DNA from 2 places in the Hydrogenophaga aquatica genome. Region 2 is predicted to be linked to the other one. Evidence: predicted binding sites of a transcription regulator. Region 2 holds the regulator's gene; the other holds the start of a gene.
The links. The regulator HrcA, encoded in region 2, represses chaperone genes, less so after heat shock. The targets are predictions, from matches to a motif close to TTAGCACTCNNNNNNNNNGAGTGCTAA.

Region 1: a site for HrcA is predicted at 3,345-3,371, ahead of groES (co-chaperone GroES). Genes of this name have one in related genera too.

Annotation. Positions count from the first base shown of each region.
Region 1 is NZ_BAAGVK010000012.1:16,476-25,611, reverse strand. Features, by position in the region: gene ACYVHH_RS11405 (porin) at 1-324, opposite strand, end outside; gene ACYVHH_RS11400 (porin) at 541-1,569, opposite strand; gene ACYVHH_RS11395 (porin) at 1,923-3,206, shown strand; gene groES (co-chaperone GroES) at 3,439-3,729, shown strand; gene groL (chaperonin GroEL) at 3,767-5,410, shown strand; gene ACYVHH_RS11380 (DUF6279 family lipoprotein) at 5,477-6,325, opposite strand; gene ACYVHH_RS11375 (YkgJ family cysteine cluster protein) at 6,727-7,119, opposite strand; gene ACYVHH_RS11370 (sensor domain-containing phosphodiesterase) at 7,143-8,357, opposite strand; gene ACYVHH_RS11365 (methyl-accepting chemotaxis protein) at 8,725-9,136, shown strand, end outside.
Region 2 is NZ_BAAGVK010000005.1:29,929-39,064, forward strand. Features, by position in the region: gene egtD (L-histidine N(alpha)-methyltransferase) at 1-778, opposite strand, end outside; gene ACYVHH_RS04695 (putative selenate ABC transporter substrate-binding protein) at 951-1,814, shown strand; gene ACYVHH_RS04700 (phosphonate ABC transporter ATP-binding protein) at 1,830-2,663, shown strand; gene ACYVHH_RS04705 (PhnE/PtxC family ABC transporter permease) at 2,681-3,526, shown strand; gene phnE (phosphonate ABC transporter, permease protein PhnE) at 3,531-4,358, shown strand; tRNA gene ACYVHH_RS04715 (tRNA-Arg) at 4,754-4,830, opposite strand; tRNA gene ACYVHH_RS04720 (tRNA-Ile) at 4,903-4,979, opposite strand; gene hrcA (heat-inducible transcriptional repressor HrcA) at 5,018-6,037, opposite strand; gene ACYVHH_RS04730 (NAD kinase) at 6,074-6,943, shown strand; gene recN (DNA repair protein RecN) at 6,940-8,589, shown strand; gene rapZ (RNase adapter RapZ) at 8,586-9,136, shown strand, end outside.

The DNA.
Region 1 (9,136 bases), on a different contig from region 2:
GTAGGCGTCACCGCTGAAGTAAGGGTCAGCAGAAGCCCCGGTGTCTACGTTGAAGCGGTTCTCCAGCTTGAAGATGGCCTTCAGACCACCACCCAGATCTTCGGTCCCCATCAAACCCCAACGGCTTCCGGTCAGGCCAGCGTCGCTGCCGTTGAACTGCTTGGCCATACTCAACTCGCTGGCAATGCTGCCATCGGCGTTGCGGGTAGTGGTTTTTTCGTTACCGAGGGATGCATCGACGCGGCCGTAGACGGTGACGGAAGACTGCGCCATGGCGGCGCCGGTAGCGGCCAGCACGGCCAATGCAATCAGGCTTTTTTTCATGAAAAGGCTCCAGAGTTAAGAACTTCGGGAGCTTTCACCCTCCCGACTCACCCCTTGCAGGAAGGGGCTGGAGCCATTACGCCAAGCTCATGTGACACAGCTTGGTCAATCCGGGGTTTCACGCACTTTTGTTGCCCGTAGACAACAAAAAAGCCAGTCGGTGAACCGACTGGCTTGATGAACCCTCTTGCTCAAGCGGGCAAAGCCCGCTGTGAATTAGAAGGTGTGCTTCAGACCGACAGCGTAGATCGTTGCCTTGCCATCTTCGACACCAGCAGCGTCTTTGCTCTTAGAGCTGTGGATGCCGGTGTAAACAGTAGTGCGCTTGGACAGACCGTATGCCAGGGCGATACCATAGCCGGAACGCTTGCTGTCGGTGGCGCCCGCCAGCTTGGTCTTGGAAGTAGCGTAGCCACCAGACAGTGTCAGAGCACCGCCCAGGGGAACGTCCACACCAATGTGGTATTCATTGGTCTTCTCGCCAGTATCTTCCTTCACGTTGCCGTAGCTAGCCAGCAGCTTGGCGGGGCCAAAGTCGTAAGAACCGTTGATGCGGGTGAACTTGTCAGACGCTCCGCTACCCTGGGGCTTTTGGCGCTGGTAAGCAACACCAGCATAGATCGGGCCATCCTCATACTTGGCGTGGAATGCCACAGTATTGGAAGAACTCAGAGCAGCAGTTTTGTCTTCGCCAAAGGCGTAGCTTACTGCACCACTGAAACCACCAAAGGAGGGAGTTGCGTAATACACGCCATTTGCCGGGTTAGCGCTGTAGCCGTTGCTGAAGAAAACGTTATTCACTGCTGCCAGAGCGGAGTCAAATGCGCTGTTGGTAGCGCCGCTGATGTCGTCGTAGGCGGTCCACATTTTACCCAGCTTGACTTCACCGAAGCCACCGGACAGCCCCACATAAGATTGGCGGCTGAACGCTTGGCCTGCAGTTGCGGCACCGGTATCAATGCTGAAGCCCTGCTCCAACAGGAAGTTCGCCTTCAGACCACCGCCCAAATCTTCGGTACCTTTGAAACCGAAGCGGCTGCCGCTCACACCGCCGCTCTGCAGCACGGTGCGACGAACGCCGTCCTTGGTTGCGTCATAGTTGCCGTTAGCGTCAAGGGAATTGACGCCAGACACCTTGGAAGAACCAAACCAAATGTCAGCGATACCGTACACGGTCACGCTGGACTGAGCCATGGCGGCGCCGGAAACAGCCAGAACGGCCAGAGCAATGAGAGACTTTTTCATCTGAAATTTTCCCTAAAAGTTTCAAGGACCAGCGCAGACTGTCTGCGCCAGGCAGATCTCGCGAAAGAGAAGGTGCTCAGCTATTGCACCAGAGTTTTCTACGCTCTTCCACTTATGGGCCATGAAAAGCGCCAGAACTGTTTCATAAAAGAGACATTTTTTGGGTGTTAACCCTTAAGGGCGAACCCCAACCCAAATATCAACAATGACACCAAGAGATCAAGCTGCACACACTCACCCGGGAAAACCCCTGTGGGCTTTTTGCCTAAAAAAGCACGGGCGTTCGTTTTCACTCACCCGCTGCCGTTACGATGAGCATGTCATCACAACCACCCACGCTGGAGACTTTGCACATGAAACCCTTGGTCAAGTCGGCTTCGTCTGTTTTCCGCCTGTTGCCGCTGAGTGCGGCCGCCCTCCTTTCTTTCGGCTCTGCTGCACACGCCCAGAACGTACAGCTGTACGGCTTGGTGGACGCAGGCATCACCCGCGTCTCCGGCTTGGCGCAGGGCTCGGTCACACAGTTGTCCAGCGGCATCATGGAAGGTTCCCGCTGGGGCCTCAAGGGCACCGAAGACCTGGGCGGGGGCTACAAGACCATCTTCACTCTGGAAAGCCGGTTTGAGGTGGATACGGGCAGCCTTTCAAACCGTCCTGCTTCCGGCAGTCAGGTGCCTGACCGGATTGCAACGCCTGCGGCACTCGGACTGGCAACCAACGGACTCACCACAGCCGCTGTCAACGGCGTAAACCCGTTGCTTGGCAGCACATTTGGCGTCAACCTAACCAACAATCAGTTTGACCGCCAAGCATTTGTGGGGCTGATCACCCCCGTAGGAGCGGTTCTCGCAGGCCGCCAGTACACCCCGGGCTATGAGGTTGCTGCAACCTTCGACGCCACAGAAACCCAGTCCTCCCTGGCGGCTGGGCAGTTGGCCGCCATCCCTGCGGGGTTTGACATCCGTGTAAGTAACGCCCTTCAGTACCGCATCCAGACGGGGGGCGTAACAGCCTCTTTGATGATCGGCATGGGTGAAACTGGCAGCTCCAGCTCCAACAATCGGCTGGTCGGTGCGATGGCTATGTACAAGGGCGACGGCTACGCCGTTGGCTTGGGTCACAACACCCGGAACAACGAAGTGGGCCAGAAGTCGTTGACCACGACCACCTTGGGGGGCTGGGTGAACGTTGGCCCCGGCAAGCTGAGCGCCTTGTACTCGATCCACAAGGACGATAACCCAAGTGGTTTCTCCACCCTTGCCCAAACTCTGGTGAGCTTGAACGGGGCGCTTGCCGCCGTTGCAGCAGACGTCCAAACCGCGTACATCAACGCCTTCAAAGTCGACGCTCACCTCTTCAACATCGGCTACCGTATTCCCTTCGGCGCCAGCACCGTTACGTTCGCCTACAGCAAGCGCAACGACAAGACCGCATTCGACGGCGACGTGAGCTCTTATGGTGTCGCCTACACCTATGCGCTGTCCAAGCGCACGGACATCAACGCCGTGATCACCCGCTTCGACAACGGGACCAAGGGGCAGGCTGCGCCTGGCGGCAACGGCTACCTGGGCGGCGTGACCCGCGCAGCGGGCGTGGACAGCACGAGCATTGCGCTCGGCATCCGTCACCGTTTCTGACCGTCACTTCTTCAACACAAACCCCGCCGCGGCGGGGTTTGTTGTTTCAGGCACGACGTTAGGGCTCAAGCGCCAGCCCGACAACGTTGCCAGGGATCAAGCCCCAACTCTTGAAAACCGGCGATTCCGCCCTTATCATTAGCACTCGCTGGAGGTGAGTGCTAACAGGCTTGACGCCTACGCCTCCACGAACCGTCCAACCAACGTTTCTCTCACTGATACAGGAGATCTCATGAAACTTCGTCCTCTCGCCGATCGCGTGATCGTCAAGCGTCTGGAAAACGAAACCAAAACCGCTTCGGGCATCGTGATCCCCGACAACGCCGCAGAGAAGCCCGACCAGGGTGAAGTGCTGGCTGTGGGCCCGGGCAAGACGAACGACAAGGGTGAGACCAAGGCCCTGAGCGTGAAAGTGGGCGACCGCGTGCTGTTCGGCAAGTACAGCGGCCAGACCGTCAAGGTCGATGGCGACGAACTGCTGGTCATGAAGGAAGACGACCTGTTCGCGGTCGTTGAGAAGTAAGCCCTCCTCCCTCTGTATTGAATAAGGAACCTGAAAAATGGCAGCAAAAGACGTAGTGTTCGGCGGCGAAGCCCGCGCCCGCATGGTTGAGGGTGTGAACATCCTGGCCAACGCCGTGAAAGTGACCCTGGGCCCCAAGGGCCGCAACGTGGTGCTGGAGCGCTCCTTCGGCGCCCCCACAGTGACCAAGGACGGGGTGTCCGTGGCCAAGGAAATCGAGCTGAAGGACAAGCTGCAGAACATGGGCGCCCAGATGGTCAAGGAAGTCGCTTCCAAGACCTCCGACAACGCTGGTGACGGCACCACCACCGCCACCGTGCTGGCCCAGGCCATCGTGCGCGAAGGCATGAAGTACGTGGCCGCCGGCATGAACCCGATGGACCTGAAGCGCGGCATCGACAAGGCTGTGGAAGCCCTGATCGCCGAGCTGAAGAAGGCCTCCAAGCCCACCACCACCAGCAAGGAAATCGCCCAGGTTGGCTCCATCTCCGCCAACAGCGACTCCTCCATCGGCGAAATCATCGCCAACGCGATGGACAAGGTCGGCAAGGAAGGCGTGATCACCGTTGAAGACGGCAAGAGCCTGCAGAACGAGCTGGACGTGGTCGAAGGCATGCAGTTCGACCGCGGCTACCTGTCGCCCTACTTCATCAACAACCCCGAAAAGCAGGCCGCCCTGCTGGACAACCCCTTCATCCTGCTGTTCGACAAGAAGATCAGCAACATCCGCGACCTGCTGCCCACGCTGGAAGCCGTGGCCAAGGCTGGCCGTCCGCTGCTGATCATTGCCGAGGACGTGGAAGGCGAAGCCCTGGCGACCCTGGTGGTCAACACCATCCGCGGCATCCTGAAGGTTGTGGCTGTGAAGGCACCTGGCTTCGGCGACCGCCGCAAGGCCATGCTGGAAGACATCGCCATCCTGACGGGCGGCAAGGTCATCGCTGAAGAAGTGGGCCTGACCCTGGAAAAGGTGACCCTGGCCGACCTGGGCCAAGCCAAGCGCGTGGAAGTGGGCAAGGAAAACACCACCATCATCGATGGCGCCGGTGCCGCTGCCGACATCGAAGCCCGCGTGAAGCAGATCCGCATCCAGATCGAAGAAGCCACCAGCGACTACGACCGTGAGAAGCTGCAAGAGCGCGTGGCCAAGCTGGCCGGCGGCGTGGCAGTGATCAAGGTGGGTGCCGCCACCGAAGTGGAAATGAAAGAGAAGAAGGCTCGCGTGGAAGACGCGCTGCACGCTACCCGCGCTGCCGTGGAAGAAGGCATTGTGGCTGGCGGTGGCGTGGCCCTGCTGCGCGCCAAGCAGTCCGCTGGCACCATCAAGGGTGACAACGCCGACCAGGACGCCGGCATCAAGCTGGTGCTGAAGGCGATCGAAGCCCCGCTGCGCGAGATCGTGGGCAACGCCGGTGGCGAGCCGTCCGTGGTGATCAACAAGGTGCTGGAAGGCAAAGGCAACTTTGGCTTCAACGCTGCCAACGACACCTACGGCGACATGATCGAGATGGGCATTCTGGACCCGACGAAAGTGACCCGCACTGCTCTGCAGAACGCCGCTTCCGTGGCTTCGCTGATGCTGACCACCGAGTGCATGGTGGCCGAGGCTCCGAAGGAAGACGCTCCTGCCATGCCCGGTGGCATGGGCGACATGGGCGGCATGGGTGGCATGGGCATGTGATCTGCCTGACGCCTCCGCGTCCTGTAAAAACCCGCTGGCCAGCCCAGCGGGTTTTTTTATGTGCGCTCAGGGCTGGGCGGCCAGTGCCCGGAATATCTGCTCGAATTCGCCCAGCTTGTTCGCTGCCTGCTGGCGCTGCTGCGCCGTGGTACGGTTGTGCAGTTCGGCGATGAAGGCGCATCCATCGTCAACCACGGCTTTGGCGTAGGCGTCATACCCGGTCGATGGCGCGCGGTTCACCCGAAACCAGTAGGCCTGCAACAGGGGCAGCGGGTTCGAACCTGCCTGCACGGCGGCCAATGTGTCCAGCAGGTCCTGCTGGCGGCGCTGCCGCTCTGCAAGGGTCACATCAGGCTTGAATGCCGATTGCTGCATGCGCTGCCGCACCCACAGGCGCTGCTCGGCCGTGAGTGTGCCGTAAAACGTTTCTGCCCGGTCGATGGCGCGCTCCAAACGCTTGCGGCTCGGGCTGCCATTGCCGTTCATGAAGTCTTGCCGGAAGGTGTCGTCCTCCTTCTGGTAGTGACGCCGCAGGTGGTCCACCTGCTCGGGCGTCAACTCCCGCGCCAGCCGGGTAAGCGCCGGCAGGCCTTGCACGACCATGTCGTTCACCCAGGTGCGCATCAGCCCAAAGCCTTCACAGACAGTGGCTGGCTGCAGATCGCGGCTGGCAGCGATCCGCCAGCGGGCCAGGGCATCGGCGTACGAGGGTAGCTGGGCGCGTCTGTGCCACGCGTGCCAGTTGTCCAGTTCCGGCCGCAACCACGCGCTTTGCGCAGACGACAAATCCACCATGCTGTCTAAGCGCCAGTAGAGGATGGTGGGAATGCGGTTGTAGGCCAGCGTCACCACGCTACAGCCCACCAATGCCAGCGTCAGCAAGACGGCGGCCCACCTGGAGGAGCGAAGATTCATGCTGCTTGGTCCATTGACGCCAGGATCGGTTCCTGCATCATCCCCAAATGGCCAAGGCCTAGCACAAAACCAGGGCATTGCAGGCACCTGATCGGTGTGTTTATGCACATTTTTCTGTACTGCACCGCAGCGAAGTGCAATTGCTCAGGTCACGCATCAACCCCCAGAGTCATTCTTGCAAGTTGTTGATTTACATACACATTACCAATCTGCTCAAATTGCATGCAACCCAAGCAAGGCCTTGATTTTCAAGGGCCGCCGAGCCAGATTCAGTTCTTTTCAACAAAGTTATCCACAAGAATCTTGGGCAACTCTCACACCCCCAATCAAATCAAACAGTTACACGTTACTTGAGAGGAAACACGAGAAATATGCGGGGAGTGGAATCAAAAACAGCGTGTTCAGGGAAGCTGCCGCTTCTCGCCAAAAGGGCAATGGCCCGGCCGTGGCCCTACTTGGGGATGCTTGCGACAAGTGTCTGGCCGGTTTTCGTATACCCGGCAACGGCGGGTCTTGGCATCGAGAAAATGGCAGTCGCCGTTGGCCCGGCGAGCCAGCGTGAACAACTCGTTCTTGTGGTTGAAGTGATCGACCTGCCCGGCTTTGATCAGACGCCGTGCAATTTGCTTGAAGGGCTCATGTTCGGCCTCGAACGGATCCACCAGCCCCAGGCGGATCAGGTCCGGCATACGAACCTCCACCGGCATCGTGCAACAGTTCGCCACACAACGCTCGCACATGCCCTTTCTGTAGGGCGACCAGGTCTCCAGCCGGTCAACATCAACGTACCGCATGTTCAATCTCAAATCCAGAAACGTTACGTTCCCCGGCCTGCTGCCGTCGTCAGTGTCTCGATGGGGCAGGGGCGGCCCAGCAGATAGCCTTGCGCCTTGTTGACGTTCAGTTGGCGCAACACTTGCAACTCCTGCTCTGTTTCCACACCTTCGGCCACCACCTTGCTGCCGGTTTCCTCGGCGAATCGAATCAACGCAGCCGCCAGCGCGCGTATGCCACCATCCTTGTCTATGGCGCCCACCAGGCTCGCATCCAGCTTGATGACGTCAGGCTTGAGCTTCAGGATATGCCGAAAACTTGCGTAACCCGCGCCAGCATCGTCCACAGCCAGGCGCAATCCCCGCTGGCGGAGCGTGGCCAGCTTTTCTGCAATGACGCTGTAGTCCTCAATGGAGGCGTGCTCCGTGACCTCCAGCATCAACCGGTCAAGCGGGTACCCGGCCAGCATGTCGAGGACCGAGCCATCAAGTATCGTCTGCGGGGAGACATTAAAAGACAGATAGGTTCCATCAGGAAATCGGTCAAAGTCGGCCAGCGCCCGCCGTATGACGGCCAGCTCCAGTTCCACTTGCAGCCCAACCTCGGCTGCTTCGTTGAACCATTGGTCCGGAGGGCGCAACGGCGGCGCTGTGAACCGCGTCAGCGCTTCGTGCCCCACCAGCTTGCTCATGCCAACGTGGATGATGGGCTGGTAGACCATATGGAACTGGGCCTCGTCCAGCACCCGGCGTATACGTTCGTGGCGTTCCAGCGCCTGCCGCTGGTCCCGGACTGTGCGGCTGAGGATTCTGCCGACAAAGTCGGCGTAGAGACGAACAAGCAGCAGGTCACGCTGATCGAGTGACTCCTTGGGTTCGCGGCTGAAGCAGCAAAGTGTGCCAAACACCTCGTGGCCCAACCTGATGGGCACACCGATGTGCGCGCCAACCGGCATCTGCGTAGTCGCTGGCAGCTTCAGTGCTTCAGGGTCGCAGCCTGCATCGCTCATCAGTTCGGGCAAACGGCCGTCCACCACACGCTGGCAATAACTTTCTTCCAGGGGATTGGCGTCACCAACGTTGAAGGGGCGGAAAGCCTCGTCGGAGTCCACGTACCGGAAGACGCGGCGGCCCGATGTGAACTCGGAAATGAAGGCCACTTCCAAGCCCAGATGCATGCGCACCGCGTGCAGCGCATCCTGCAGCAGCTGGTCGATCAACCTCCCACCGGAAGGAAGACCATCTTTGAACACACTCATTGAAACCATTCTTCTCAGGCTCAAGGCCAGCACGGTTCACGAAGCTTAGAGCATACGCGGCCAAAACACTGACAACATGGATTTGTCCAAGCGTGGCCAGACAAACCCATGACCGTTCTGTAGGCAGCTTTCCGGCCTCGCAGACCGCTCAGCACCCGCCTTTCAAATAGACCCAATGTGTACCAACGGGACGGAACGCTCCATGAGCGCTCCATCTTGCCAGCCATACCGATGGTCAGCATTTTTCTTAAATTCTATTTGTCTAGGACAAATTGGCATAAACTATACCCCAGACGGTAAATGGCACGCCCGTGCGCTGCTTGCAACCACCTTCCAACAACCACCGGCTTCCCATAAGGAGTGCAACATGGGTTTCATCACCAGCCTCAGAATCGGTCCACGTCTTGGCATGGCCTTTGGCGTGTTGCTGATGCTGATCGTGGGCATGGCCGCCACAGGCTTCATTGGCGCGGTGAAGCTTTTTGAAGAAAGCAAAACCATTTACGAAGACAGGACCGTTCCGTTGGGCGACCTGGGCAGGGTCGACTACCTGCTGCAACGCAACCGGGTACTGGTTCTGGACGCGTTGGTGCAAAACGACCCGGATTCCGTGCAACGGCGGATCACCGAATTCCGCAGAAACATCGAAGCCCTGGCGAAACACTGGCAGGCCTACAAGGCCACAAACATGACGCCTGACGAGGAGCGTCTGGCCGAGGCCTTCACCCGCGCCCGGGAAGCCTACGAGACACAGGGTCTGGCCCCTGCGGTAGCGGCAC
Region 2 (9,136 bases):
CGTTGAAGAAGGCCACGTGCTGCCAACGCGCTGGCGCAAAGTCGGTGCCCAGAAGACGGTTGACATGCAGCAGCAGATTGCGGTTGAAGGCTGCGGTCACACCCAGGGCGTCGTCGTAAGCGGGCTCCAGCACGTCGCGAGGTTTCACACGGTCCACGCCGATCAGCAAACCACTGCCTTCACCGCCCTGCAGACAAAGCGCGTGGGCCTGCGCCATCAGGCCGGCAGCATCATCGGGCTCGAAGTTGCCGATGCTCGACCCTGGGTAGAACACCACGCGCGGCCGCCCGGCAAGCCCCAGGCCGTCCAGCCAATTCAGCACCTCGGCTGGCAGTTCCAGCCGAGCAGAAAAATCCAGCCCCAGGCCGAACATGGGCAGGCCTGGGTGCTGCTGGCGCAGGCCTTCCAGGCTGTTGCGCAAGTAGTCCACCGAAATGTCCACGGCCACGTAAGCTGCAGGCCGCAGCACAGGAAACAGCCTGGCCGCCTTGGCACAGCAGCCCGCCCCCAGGTCGATCATCACCGCGCCAGCCGGAATGCATGCCGCCATGCCACGCCCATGCGACTCAAAGATGGATGCTTCGACCCGGGTGAGGTAGTACTCCGGCAAGGCCGTGATCGCATCGAACAGGCGCGACCCCAATTCATCGTAGAAATACTTGGGGGCCATCTGCGCAGGCACGCTCCGCAGGCCCTCCTCCAATTCGGCACGCACCTGCGCGGCATCGCCGTGGTGGTGCTGGTGGAAGTCGAACAACGAGATGGAACCCATGGTCATTTCCCTGCAGTTTCCGCTCTTATACCTTGTCGCGCCAACTCGGCCTTGGCACGCGGCCTAAAATTGAGAGCCTTGCCCCGCTGTTCAATGCGTGCCCGCCCCGTCCTTCATCACGGGGCGCATGGTCACCCGGCACCGGGGTTTTTTGTCCTCCCTCTTGACCGGAGCCACCATGTCCCGTTTTCTTCCGACGCGCGCGCTGCGCGCGGCCACCGCAATCGCGTTGCTCGCCGTTTCCACCCTGGCCTCTGCACAGCAGGTGCTGCGGGTCACCGCCATCCCTGATGAATCCCCCACCGAGCTGGCGCGCAAGGCCGCGCCGCTGATGAAGTACCTGGAAACCAAGCTGGGCGTGAAGGTGGAGTACACGCCGGTGACCGACTACGCTGCTTCGGTGGAAGCACTGGTCAACCGCAAGGTGGACCTGGCTTGGTTCGGCGGCTTCACCTTCGTGCAGGCCAACGTGCGTTCGGGTGGCAAGGTCGTGCCCCTGGTGCAGCGCGAGGAAGATGAGAAGTTCAAATCCGTCTTCATCACCGCCGACCCGGCCATCCAGACCCTGGCCGACCTCAAGGGCAAGGACGTGAGCTTCGGTTCGCAGAGCAGCACGTCGGGCCACCTGATGCCGCGCAGCTTCCTGCTGCAGGCAGGCATCAACCCGGAAAAGGACTTCCGGCGCGTGGCCTACAGCGGCGCGCACGACGCCACCATCGCGGCCGTGGCCTCGGGCAAGGTGCAGGCAGGTGCACTCAACATCTCGGTGTGGGACAAGTTCGTCACCGAAAAGAAGGTAGACACCACCAAGGTCCGCGCCTTCTACACCACGCCCCCCTACTTCGACTACAACTGGTCGGTCCACGCTGACATGCCCGCCGCGCTCCGGCAGAAACTGGCCGATGCCCTGCTCTCGCTCAACCGCAACACCCCCGAGGGCAAGGAAATCCTGGACCTGCAACGCGCCACGCGCTTCGTGCCCACCAAGGCCGAGAACTACAAGGGCATCGAGGCCGCTGCCCGCAGCGCCGAGCTGCTCTGACGCGAGGCTGCGCGCTTGAACATCGAACTTGCGGGCGCCAGTGCCCGTCACCCGGCAGCACGACCAGGCACGGCGGCCATCCTGCAGTCCCTGAGCCTGACGGTGCAGGCGGGTGAACAGGTTGCGGTGATCGGCCCGTCCGGCGCGGGCAAGACCACGCTGCTGCAGGTGCTGGCCTGTGCCCTGCCCTTGTCGGGCGGCGAGTTGCGGCTGGGCGGCCAAAGCCCCTGGCGCCTGCCCAGGCCTGAGTTGCAGAAGCTGCGTGGCCGCCTGTTCCTTGCACCGCAGGTGCCTCCGCTGCCGCCACGCCAGCGCGTGGTCACATCGGTGCTGGCCGGGCGCCTGCCTGCCATGGGCCTGTTGTCCAGCGTGCGATCGCTGTTCTACCCCTCTGACATACCGGCCGCATTCGACGCGCTCGACCGCTTCGACCTGGCTGACAAACTCTTCGACCGCGTGGACCGCCTTTCGGGTGGGGAACGCCAGCGCGTGGGGCTGGCGCGAGCACTGCTGTCGCCTGCCAGCCTGTGGCTGGTGGACGAACCCTTGTCGGCCCTCGACCCGGTGCGAGCCCGCCAGGCCCTGCTCACCCTGACCGACGTGGCGCGCGAGCGCGGCATCACGCTGGTGTCCACGCTGCACCAGGTAGACGCAGCGCTTGCCCATTTCCCTCGCGTGGTGGGTTTGCGCGAAGGCGCGATCGCGTTCGACCTGCCTGCGGCCCAGGTCACGCAGCAGCACATCGACAGGCTCTATTACCAGCACGAAGACGAGCTGAGCGACGGCGTGGGCGCCCAGGATGCGGCAGCTCCGCTGCCTGCCGCCCCGGTGGTGATGACCTGCCGCTGAGAGAACGGGTCGAGGCCATGACAGCGATCGCCCAAAACTCCGCCAGGGCCGCCCCGAGCCGAGACCCTGCCTGGGCTGGCCGCGTGTTCTGGATGAGCGCCGCACTGGTGCTGCTGTGGCCGCTGGCGGTGGCTTCGGAGTTCCGGCCGTGGATACTGCTGGAAGCCGAAAGCCTCAAGGCCAGCGCGCAGTTCCTGGGCAGCTTCTGGCCCCTGCGGCTGGACGGTGAGTTCCTTGCCCTCGTGGTGCGGGAAACCTGGCGCACGGTCGCCATTGCCACAGCGGGCATCACGCTGGGTCTGCTCATCGCGGCCCCCATGGCCTTGCTGTCGGTGCGTGTCCTGTCCATCTCCGCCCTGTCCGGGCGCATGGCCTTGCTGCCCGCCTGGGGCCGCCGCTGTGTGCGGTGGACGCTGATCGTCCTGCGCAGCGTACCCGAACTGGTGTGGGCGCTGGTGTTCGTGCGTGTTGTGGGCCTGGGCCCCACGGCGGGCGTGTTCGCCATCGCCCTGACCTACGGGGGCATGCTGGGCAAGGTGTATGCCGACATCCTGGAAAGCGGCGAAACCCACGCCACAGAAACCTTGCTGCGCAATGGCAGCGGCCGGTTGCAAGCGTTTTTCTATGGGTTGCTGCCCACCAATGCGGCAGAACTCACCTCTTACACCGTGTACCGCTGGGAATGCGCGATTCGTTCTTCAGTGGTGCTGGGCTTCGTTGGCGCGGGCGGGCTGGGCCAGCAGCTCGACAACTCCATGAAGATGTTTGCCGGTGGTGAAGTGGCCACCATGCTGCTGGTCTTCGTGGCACTGGTGGCCCTGGCCGACCGGGCCAGCGCCTGGCTGCGCCGCACCCTGGGTTGATCCGATGAACAAACCCCGCGCCGCCAACCCGCCCTACAAGCTGCCGCCGCCGCTGTTCGATGCTCGGTGCAAGGCCTGCTGGTTCATGGCGGGGCTTTTACTGCTGGTGGTAGCCAGCTTCTGGTCACTCGATCTGCAGTGGGCGCAGTTTCTCTCTGCCGACGCATTGGCCAGCATGGGCCGGTTCTTGGGGGAGTTTTTTCCACCCGACACCTCGCCCGCGTTTTTGCGCAAGGTGGCACTGGGGGCCTGGGAGACACTGGCAATGTCCGTGCTGGGCACCTTGCTCGCGGTGGCAGGGGGACTGCTGCTGGCCCTGCCCGCCAGCCGCCTGCACGAGGCCGACCGGGCCTGGGGCCGGGCACCCACACGCTGGCTGCTCAACGCCCTGCGTTCGGTGCCAGAACTGGTGTGGGCCGCCCTGCTGCTGATCTCTGCGGGCCTGGGGCCGCTGGCAGGGACACTGGCCTTGGCGCTGCATACCAGCGGCGTGCTGGGCCGCCTCTTTGCCGAGGCGCTTGAAAACGCCCCGCCGGGGCCTGCCGCCGCTTTGCGCACGCAGGGCGTCGGCACCGTTCGCGTGTTCCTGTACGCCACACTGCCGCAGGTACTGCCGCAGGTGCTGAGCTACACCCTCTACCGCTGGGAGAACAACATCCGCGCCGCCGCCGTGCTTGGCGTGGTGGGGGCAGGCGGCCTGGGCCAGTTGCTGGCCTTTCACATGGGGCTTTTCCACATGGGCAAGACCGCCACGGTGCTGGCAGCCATGCTGCTTATGGTGGGCCTGGTGGACGGCATCAGCTACGCGGCACGCCGGGCACTGGCACGCTGACCACGGCACAGCCATTCGGCGCGAGATGCCGTTGCTGCCCGAGGAATGGCATCCGTCAGGCAATCCATGTGTTTACAAGAGATGTGATCTATGCCAAATTGCAACTCTTGTGCACCCACAGGGAGGCTGATGATGAAGTGGCTGCTTGCTGTCGCGACCGTCGCACTCGCATCTTCGATAGCCAATGCGGGTTCAATCGTTTACACACCACTCCCGGGCAATCTCTCTGGCCTACTGGAACATGGCGGCGGTTGCCGCAAGAGTTCACCACCTGGCCAGTGTTGCCACATGGACAACAAGGCTGGAAGCGTGCATTGCCATTGAGAATGCGGGAAAACACAACGCCAGAAACTGAAAAGCCTCGCAACCGTTTCCGATTGCGAGGCTTACAGATTTGGCGCGGCTGGCAGGATTCGAACCCACGACCCCTTGGTTCGTAGCCAAGTACTCTATCCAACTGAGCTACAGCCGCTTGCTGAAGCTGAAAGTATAACACCGTTTTCGGCCTTCTTTCAACCCCCTCGTTCTTTCGAACAAGATTTTTTGGTAGGCCGTGTTGGACTTGAACCAACGACCAAAGGATTATGAGTCCTCTGCTCTGACCAACTGAGCTAACGGCCCTGACCAAGCCCGAGATTGTAGCCGCCGCAGGTGCTGTTTCAGCGCTGCTGGCTCAGTGCGTTGCTCACCAGCTTGGACGTGATGTCCACGATCTGGATCATGCGGTCGTAAGGCATGCGCTGCGGGCCGATCACACCCAGCGTGCCCACCACCTTGCCGTCCACTTCGTACGGCGCGCTCACCACCGACAGTTCCTCGTAGGGCACCACCTGGCTCTCACCGCCGATGAAGATGCGCACGCCCTCGGCCTGGTTGGAGACTTCCAGCAGCCGCATGAGCTGCGTCTTGTGTTCGAACAGGTCGAACATCTTGCGCAGGTTGCCCATGTCGTGCGAGAACTCGCTGACAGAAAGCAGGTTGCGCTCCCCGGCCACCACCACCTCGTCCTGCGTCTCGATGGCCTGCGAGCTCACATCGACCGCCTTGACCATGAGGCTGGCGATCTCGCTGCGCAGGGCCTCGACCTCGGTGCGCAGCCGTTCGCGCACCTGCTCGATGGTCAGCCCCGAGTAGTGCGCATTGAGGAAGTTGGCGGCCTCCTGAAGCTGCGACTGCGTGAAGGCAGCCTCGGTGTGGATCACGCGGTTCTGCACGTCGCCCTCGGGCGACACCAGGATGACCAGCACCCGACGGTCTGACAGGCTCAGGAATTCGATGTGGCGGAACACCGTAGGCCGCCGGGGCGCCATCACCACCCCCACGAACTGCGAGAGACTGGAAAGCATCTGCGCGGCCTGGCTGATGACCTGGCGCGGCTGGTCGGCGGCGAGGCTGGGCGCGGGCAGGTGTTCCAGCGTTGAAATCTCCTCGCGCCGCACGGTGAGCATGGTGTCCACGAACAGGCGATAGCCACGCGCCGTGGGCACGCGCCCGGCCGACGTGTGCGGACTGGCAATGAGGCCCAGGTCCTCCAGGTCACTCATCACGTTGCGTATGGTGGCGGGCGACAACTCCAGCCCGGCCGCCTTGGAAAGCGTGCGGGAGCCGACCGGTTGCCCGTCGGCAATGTAGCGCTCCACCAACGTCTTGAGCAGCAGCTTGGCGCGGTCGTCTAACATCAGGTCATTGTAAAAAGCTTGTGCTGTAATTTAACCATGTTCAAACATGTCGCCATAGTGGGCAAATACAACGCCGTGGGCTCCAAGGATGCCCTGGAACGCATTGCCCACTTCCTGCACGACCAGGGCTGCGACGTCGTCATCGAACACGACACGGCCCTCAACACCGGGCTGACCCAATACCACGTGCTGGACGTGGAAGGCATCGGCGCGCAGTGCGATCTGGCGCTGGTGATGGGCGGCGACGGCACCATGCTGGGCATAGGCCGCCAGCTGGCCCGCTACAACGTGCCGCTGGTGGGCATCAACCAGGGTCGCCTGGGCTTCATCACCGACATCCCCTTCAATACTTTCGAAACGCTGCTGGCACCCATGCTGCGCGGCGAGTACGAGGAAGACCAGCGCGCACTGATGCAGGCAGGGGTCTGGCGCGACGGCCACTGCGTGTTCGAAACCATTGCCATGAACGACGTGGTGGTCAACCGGGGCGGCGCCCCGAGCATGGTGGAGTTGCGCGTGGAGGTTGACGGGCACTTCGTGGCCAACCAGCGCGCCGACGGTCTCATCATTGCATCTTCCACCGGCTCCACGGCCTACGCGCTGTCGGCTGGCGGCCCGCTGCTGCACCCCGCCATCGATGGTTGGGTGATGGTGCCCATCGCACCGCATACGCTGTCCAACCGCCCGATCGTGCTGCCGTCCACCGGCGAAATTGCCGTGGAAGTGGTGGCCGGACGCGACGCCAGCGCGCACTTCGACATGCAGACCTTCACCAGCCTGTTGCACCGCGACCGCATCACCGTGCGGCGGTCTGCCCACGAGCTGCGCCTGCTGCACCCCGTGGGCTGGAGTTATTTCGACACCTTGCGCAAGAAACTGCACTGGAACGAGGGGGTGGTGACGTGAGCCTGCAGCGCATGGTGCTGCGCGATTTCGTGATCGTGCGCAGCCTGGATCTGGACCTGGAAAACGGCTTCACCGTGCTTACGGGTGAAACCGGTGCGGGCAAATCCATCTTGATTGACGCCTTGCAACTGGTGCTGGGCGCACGTGGTGACGCTGGCGTGGTGCGCGAAGGGGCGCAGCGCTGCGAGATCAGCGCCGAATTCCTGGCCAGCGCCCCTGTGCGCCGCTGGCTGGACGATAACGGCTTTGCCGCCGAAGAAGGCGAGCCGCTGCTCCTGCGCCGCAGCATAGACACCCAGGGCCGCAGCCGCGCGTGGATCAATGGCAGCACGGCCACGGCCGGGCAGCTCAAGGCGCTGGCCGACGAATTGGTGGACATCCACGGTCAGCACGCGTGGCAAAGCCTGACGCGGCCCGACGCGGTGCGCCAGCTGCTGGACGATTACGCGCAAATCACCACGACCGAACTGCGCAACCTCTGGAACACCTGGCGCGACAGCCTGCGCGTGCTAGACGAAGCCCGCGCCCGCCAGGCCACACTGCAGCAGGAGCGCGAACGCCTGCAATGGCAGATCGGCGAACTGGACAAGCTGGCGCCGCAACCCGGTGAGTGGGATGAACTCAACCTGCAGCACGGCCGCCTGGCCCATGCGCAAGGCCTGATCGATGCCGCCCAGAGCGCCCTGCACGCACTCGACGAGGGTGAACCGGGCGCCACTGGTCTGGTGAACCGCGCCATCCAGGCGCTGCAGGAACAGCAGCACATCGAGCCGCGCTACGGCGAACTGGCCGAGGTGCTGCAAGGTGCGCTGGCGCAACTGGAAGACGCCTGCCACGACCTGCAACACCACGCCAACCACACAGAAGTGGACCCCACCGCCCTGGAGGCCCTGGACCAGCGGCTGGGGCAATGGCTGTCTCTGGCACGGCGTTACCGCTGTGCGCCTGAAGAGCTGCCGCTGCGTCTGGCCGAGTGGAAGCAGTCCCTGGCGGAACTGGAGCGCAGCGCCGATCTTGATGCGCTTCAGCAAAGCGAACGTGCCGCCCACCAGGCGCTGGTGCGTTCGGCCAAGCAGGTCAGCAAGAACCGTTCGACCGCCGCGCAGCGCCTGTCCAAGGCCATCACCGAAGCCATGCAGGGCCTGGGCATGGCAGGCGGCCGCTTTGAAGTGCGGCTGCTGCCGCTGGACGAGCCGCAGGCCCATGGCCTGGAAAACGTGGAATTCCTGGTTGCAGGCCACCCTGGCACCACACCCCGCCCGGTGGGCAAGGTGGCCTCGGGCGGCGAACTCTCGCGCATCGCGCTGGCTATCTCCGTCACCACCAGCCAGCTGGGGCAGGCCCCCACCCTTATCTTCGACGAGGTGGACAGCGGCATTGGCGGCGCCGTGGCCCAGACCGTGGGGCAATTGATGCGCCAGCTCGGCCGCGACCGCCAGGTGCTGGCCGTAACGCACCTGCCGCAGGTCGCCGCCTGCGCTGACCACCACCTGCTCGTCTCCAAACAGCAGGATGCGCAAGGCACTGCCAGCGAAGTGCGCATCATCGACACCGACGGCCGCGTGCGCGAACTGGCACGCATGCTCGGGGGTGACCGGCTGTCCGACACCTCACTCGCCCACGCACGCGAGATGCTGCAGACATGAACACCTTGCCTGCCTCGAACATGCAGCTGGTGGTGATCACCGGCATGTCGGGTTCCGGCAAGTCGGTGGCCCTGCACGCGCTGGAAGACGCTGGGTTCTACTGCGTGGACAACCTGCCGCCAGAACTGCTCGAAGCTTTCATCGCCGTCGAGCAGGAGCACCGCGCCGAGCGCGTGGCCGTCGCCATCGACGTGCGCAGTGCCAAGTCCCTGCCCGGCTTGCCGGAGCGTTTGCAGCGCATCCGTGAACAGGGCCAGGCATTGACCGTGCTGTTCCTGGACACCACCACCGACACCCTGGTCCGGCGCTTTTCCGAGACACGGCGCATGCACCCGCTCTCCCTCAAGGACACGGCCGACCAGCGGCGCGCGCTGGTGGATGCGATTGAACTGGAACGCGAGATGCTGGGTGAACTGCGCGAGCTGGCGCAGGTGCTGGACACCAGCCAGCTCAAGGCATCGCACCTGCGCAGCGAGGTCAAGGCCCTGCTGCACCGGGCGCCAGCCACGCTCACGCTGGTGTTCGAGTCCTTTGCTTTCAAGCGCGG